Regions from separate parts of the Bartonella propinqua genome, predicted to be linked through region 1. Evidence: predicted binding sites of a transcription regulator. Region 1 holds the regulator's gene; the other holds the start of a gene.
What was found. Region 1 encodes HrcA, which represses chaperone genes, less so after heat shock. Its sites were predicted from a motif close to GTTAGCACTCNCNNNNNGNGAGTGCTAAC; they were not measured.
Positions count from the first base shown of each region.

Region 2: the regulator HrcA is predicted to act here: its motif matches at 1,466-1,494, upstream of groES (co-chaperone GroES).

Region 1 is NZ_JBLEBK010000001.1:209,208-212,420, reverse strand. Features, by position in the region: gene grpE (nucleotide exchange factor GrpE) at 1-597, opposite strand, end outside; gene hrcA (heat-inducible transcriptional repressor HrcA) at 721-1,791, opposite strand; gene rdgB (RdgB/HAM1 family non-canonical purine NTP pyrophosphatase) at 2,110-2,757, shown strand; gene hemW (radical SAM family heme chaperone HemW) at 2,754-3,213, shown strand, end outside.
Region 2 is NZ_JBLEBK010000002.1:134,096-137,308, forward strand. Features, by position in the region: gene groL (chaperonin GroEL) at 1-1,058, opposite strand, end outside; gene groES (co-chaperone GroES) at 1,121-1,417, opposite strand; gene fumC (class II fumarate hydratase) at 1,639-3,027, shown strand.

The sequences.
Region 1 (3,213 bases):
GATGATATAACCTGCTTGAACAACCTGCTGAACGGTATTATCTGGAGCATCTGAATTAGGAATTTCAAACATCGCTTGATGAAAATGGGGATCAAATTTTTGTCCCTCGGGATGAATCTTCTTCACCCCATGACGCTCTAATGCTGCCATCATTGCACGCTCAGTCATTTCAACACCTTCAGCTAATGCTTTCAAACCAGCATCATTTTCCCGTGCACCCTCTGGAATAGCCTCCAAAGCACGATTAAGATTATCAGAGACAGATAACATATCACGTGCAAAATTAGCAATTGAATAAGCTCTCGCATCAGCCACATCACGCGCAGTACGGCGCCGAAGGTTTTCCATATCTGCAGCAAGGCGTAAAAGTTGGTCTTTTAGTTCTTTATTTTCATCCTGCAAAGTATCCAAGGAATTGGTACATTCATCGCTTTCTTTTTCAACATCTGTGCACTCTTCAACGTCTGCGTGGCTTTCTGTTTCATGCATTTTCAAAAATTCATCAGCAGCTTGTTTAAGCGTAGCGTGGTCAGCTGGATTTTTCAAATCGCAATTTTCAAATGAAGCGCTAGTAAATTTGTTTTTTTCATTAGACATAAAAATTTCATTCCTTCATAAGACTTGTTATTCTCGATATCGAAACTTTACAGACAAAAATCAAGGGGTATTTACACATCTCAACACAATGAACGTTTATAATAGAATACCCAACCTAATAATCTAACGCAACAATTGCGACACAAGTTGAGCCGTATAATCAACCATAGGAACGATCCTTGCATAATTAAGCCGTGTCGGTCCAATAATCCCCAAAGCGCCAACGACCCTTTGTTGTGAATCACAATAAGGTGCCACCACTAAGGAAGAACCAGAAAGCGAAAATAACTTATTTTCCGAACCAATAAAGATACGAACGCCCGAACCTTCATCCGTTAAATCGAGCAATTGTGCCATACTTTCACGCGTTTCCAGATCATCAAACAGATGTCGCAATCGCTCTAAATCTTCTTCTGCTCTCACGTTTTCAAGCAAATTGCTTCGCCCACGAACAATAAGATGTATTTTATGATTAGCATCTTCTCCTCCCCAAAGAGCAAGCCCAGTTTCAACAAGATGATGAGACAAATGATCGAGTGCAGCTCGTGTTTCAGAGCATAAACGCGCAATTTCCTCTTTCGCTTCACGCAATGTACGTCCCTGAATATGCGCATTAAGAAAATTTGTTGCCTCTGTCAATTGTGCATGGGTAACCCCTTCTGGTAAGTGAACAATACGATTTTCAACCTCACCTCTTTGAGTCACTAAAACTGCAAGAGCATGCTCCCCATCAAGGCGCACAAATTCAATATGCTTCAATGTTCCTTCATGCTTTGTCGCAAGAACTAGCCCTGCCCCACGTGAAAGATCTGAAAGAACTTGGCTAGCTTGAACGAGAAAATGTTCAACCGATTGTGTATGACCAGCCTCTTTGACTTGGTTTTCAATATTTTCGCGCTCCTGCGTCGGCAAATCACCTGCTTCCATAAATGCATCAACAAAAAAGCGTAAGCCTGATTGTGTCGGCATTCGTCCTGCAGAAACATGAGGCGCATAGATCAAACCAAGATGTTCGAGATCACTCATAACATTACGAATCGTTGCAGGTGATAATGTCTGTTGTAAAAGCCGTGAAAGATTTCGTGATCCTACAGGTTCACCATCATTAAGGTAAGCTTCAACAATATGACGAAAAATATCACGCGAACGCTCATCAAGGCATTTTAGTTCATCATCAATCGATTTGTGTCTCATCACAATTGTTTCACTACTTTAAAAATACTTGCTTCTTATATAAATCCTGCCAAGGTTTGGTCAAATAGTTTAAAGTGGTGCAAAGATATATCGCATATTTATCATAAAAAAAATACCATAGTCAAAAAGAAAGATACTTCTATGGGTTTCTCCCACTTGCCCTCTCATCCAATACAGAAAATCTTATTTAAACTGAATATCAGCAAACATATAGAAAAATCATATCTTGTAAAATTTTGTAAGACCCATATCATACGATCATTTCAGCTCGTTTTAAATATAGAAAACAGCCACCTCACTTCATTTGGAGAAATGTATATGAGAAGCATAGCAACTCAAAATCTCGTCATTGCCACACATAACATCGATAAATTGCACGAAATTACTACATTGATCGCTCCTTTTGGTTTAACAACACTCTCAGCAAAGAAGCTCGGTTTGCTCGAACCGCAAGAAACAGGAACAACATTTGAAGAAAATGCCTACATCAAAGCCTTTTCAGCTGCAAAAAATACAGGATTTCCTGCCCTATCTGATGACTCTGGCATGGAAGTAGATGCATTAAATGGCGCACCAGGTGTTTATACCGCCGATTGGGCTCTTCAATCCGATGGTACACGTAATTATTCAAAAGCTATGCAAAAAATAGAAGACGAACTTCAAAAAATTGGAGCATATGAAAAAAGCCAACGGAAAAGTCGATTTATATCGGTCATCTGTATTGCATGGCCCGATGGTTACGCAGATTATTTCCGCGGCAGCGTTGAAGGTACATTTATTTGGCCTCCACGCGGAGATAAAGGTTTTGGCTTTGACCCTATTTTTTTACCAAATGGATATGAAAATACTTTTGGTGAAATGTCAACGGAGCAAAAACATGGCTGGAAACTCAATGATAAAACACCCCTCTCACATCGCGCGCGCGCTTTCAAGCTTTTTGCAGAAAACCTTTTGGCACTCTCATGAATGAATCTTTTGGCATTTACATTCATTGGCCCTTTTGTACTGCCAAATGCCCCTATTGTGATTTTAATTCACATGTTCGTGTAAATGGGGTGGATCAACCACGTTTTGTAACCGCCTTTGAACGCGAAATAGAAACGCAATACCATAAAATAGGTCCACGTCATATTACGAGTATTTTTATCGGCGGAGGAACACCCTCCCTCATGACGCCTCAGACTGTATATGCCTTATTGCAAGCTATCGCAAAAAAGTGGACAGTCGATAATCAAGCTGAAATCACACTGGAAGCGAACCCATCCAGTGTGGAAGCAGAGCGCTTTCGTGGATATCGCGCAGCAGGGGTTAACCGCCTTTCTCTAGGCGTACAAGCACTCAATGACAAAGCACTGCGAAAACTTGGTCGTCTTCATGATGTGAAACAAGCCCTTCACGCTATTACTTTAGCGCGGGAAATTT
Region 2 (3,213 bases), on a different contig from region 1:
ATCTGCACCTTAATCTGATTAACGCGCGCATCAATTTCAGCTTTTTTCCCTGCGCCATCAATAATTGTGGTGTTTTCTTTAGAAATATTCACTTTCTTTGCACGACCAAGCATATCCAAAGTGACATTTTCTAATTTAATACCAACATCTTCAGAAATAACCTGACCAGATGTCAAGATTGCAATATCTTCGAGCATTGCTTTACGGCGATCACCAAATCCTGGAGCCTTCACAGCAGCAATTTTCAAACCACCACGTAGCTTGTTGACAACCAGCGTTGCCAAAGCTTCACCTTCCACATCTTCAGCAATGATGAGAAGTGGTTTGCCAGACTGAACAACAGCTTCAAGCACTGGTAAAAGAGATTGTAAATTAGACAATTTCTTTTCGTGAATAAGGATGTAAGGATCATCGAGATCTGCCACCATTTTGTCAGCATTTGTGACGAAATAAGGGGAAAGATACCCACGGTCGAATTGCATTCCTTCAACAACTTCCAATTCGGTTTCAGCAGTTTTTGCTTCTTCCACGGTAATGACACCTTCATTGCCAACTTTTTCCATGGCATTAGCAATCATTTTACCGATTTCTGCAGCACCATTAGCAGAAATTGTTCCCACTTGTGCGATTTCTTCTGAAGTTTGGATTTTCTTTGCTTTTTTGAAAAGGTTTGCCACCACTTCATCAACAGCAGCATCGATCCCACGTTTCAGATCCATTGGGTTCATGCCAGCAGCAACAGCCTTTACCCCTTCTTGTACAATAGCTTGTCCCAAAACAGTTGCAGTTGTTGTTCCATCACCAGCAATATCATTGGTTTTAGAAGCCACTTCACGCAACATTTGCGCACCCATATTTTCGAACTTATCTTCTAGTTCGATTTCTTTTGCAACGGATACACCATCTTTTGTGATGCGCGGTGCACCAAATGATTTATCAATCACCACATTGCGACCTTTAGGGCCGAGCGTTACCTTAACAGCATTAGCAAGGATATCAACGCCACGCACCAAACGCTCACGTGCTTCACGGCCAAATTTGACTTCTTTAGCAGCCATTTAATTTCTCCTTGGAGTTTTCGTCTAAAAATATTACAAAATGAAAAAACTGAGAGGCTCAATTACCCCAAAATTCCCATAATGTCAGATTCCTTCATGATTAAGAGATCTTCACCATTAATCTTTACTTCGGTTCCAGACCATTTTCCAAACAAGATACGGTCCCCCGCTTTCACTTCTAAAGGCACACGCTTCCCGTTATCATCAAGAGCGCCATTGCCAACAGCAATAACTTCCCCTTCTTGAGGTTTTTCTTTTGCTGTATCGGGAATGATAATCCCGCCAGCAGTCTTGCTTTCAGATTCAACTCTACGGACAACGACACGATCGTGAAGTGGACGGAATTGTATGTTAGCCATATTCTAAATCCTTAAACTTAATTAGAATTGCATTAATCTTAAGTCTTTGTTAGCGCTCTCTAGGAATGAGTGCTAACAATAATGAAAATATAAAATCCCTCCTTCACAATGTCAACAATTCTCATAAAATTTATCTTAAAGAAGCTTCAAAGTCTTGCCTCTATTTTCTATTTTGCGTTATCTATCTTTTTATGAACCGATGAACATAAAAGGATTTTATCATGGTTGAAACACGTCAGGAAACAGATAGCTTTGGAACGATTTCGGTACGCCAAGATCGTTATTGGGGGGCGCAAACTGAACGTTCTCTCCATAATTTTAATATCGGTATAGAAAAACAGCCTCTCACCGTTATCTATGCCTTAAGCCTTATCAAAAAAGCCGCAGCCCTTGTAAATATGGAAAAAGGCAAACTTCCGCAAAACATAGGGAAAGCGATTGTTACTGCCGCAGATGAAGTCCTTGCAGGCACATTTGACACGCATTTTCCACTTTCTGTCTGGCAAACAGGTTCTGGCACACAAAGCAATATGAACGTGAATGAAGTCATTGCCAACCATGCAAGCATGCTCTTGGGAGGGAAACTTGGCAGCAAAGCACCCGTTCACCCCAATGACCACGTCAATATGAGCCAATCATCAAACGATTCTTTTCCCACAGCGCTCCACATTGCAACCACACTACAAACGCGCCAACACTTATTTCCCATCCTTGATGCCCTTATTACCACTTTAGAAAAAAAAGAAGAAGAATTTGCCGACATCATTAAAATTGGGCGCACCCACACACAAGATGCAACGCCCTTAACGCTGGGGCAAGAATTTTCAGGCTACTGGGCTGCACTAAAAGCCAACCGCGCGCGCATTGAAGCAGCTCTTGACGATGTCCAGATGCTTGCCCAAGGGGGTACTGCCGTTGGAACAGGGCTTAATGCACCACAGGGGTTTGATGTTGCATTTGCTAAAAACATCAGCACCCTTACAGGAATAACCTTTAAAACTGCCCATAACAAATTTGAAGCACTTGCGCATCACGGAGCGCTTGCACATTTCCATGGAAGCTTGAATGCACTTGCAGCTGATCTTTTCAAAATTGCCAATGACATTCGGTTTTTAGGCTCAGGTCCACGCTCTGGCTTGGGAGAACTCGAACTCCCAGAAAATGAACCAGGGTCTTCTATTATGCCAGGGAAAGTCAACCCTACCCAATGTGAAGCAATGACTATGGTTGCATGTCAAGTTTTCGGCAATCATACCAGCGTCACATTTGCCGCAAGTCAGGGACATTTTGAACTCAATGTTTATAAGCCTGTGATTGGCTATAATGTTTTACAATCGATTACTCTTCTTGGAGATTGCATGCGTTCTTTTGATATGCATTGTGTTCAAGGACTCCGCGCCAATCGCGTCCATATCCACTCTCTCATGGAACGCTCTCTCATGTTAGTCACAGCTCTTGCGCCAAAAATTGGCTATGAAAAGGCTGCTGAAATTGCCAAAGCAGCGCATAAAAATGATACCACTTTGCGTGCTGAAGCTATCAAAGCTGGCGTTTCTGGAGAAGATTATGACCAGTTGGTTGATCCAAAAAAGATGATCCACCCACAATAGATCACTTAAATACGAGATCCCCTCATAGGAATTCATTTGGGTCGTTCTCGACCCAAATGGGAGTGTTGCTTTAGCCATTTAAAATGCCACCTGCTGTAATAAAACATTCTCTTATATTCATAAACGACTTCTGTATCAGAAATTGCTTATAAACGAGCAGTTGCAATTGCAAAAGCGGCAAAAAAT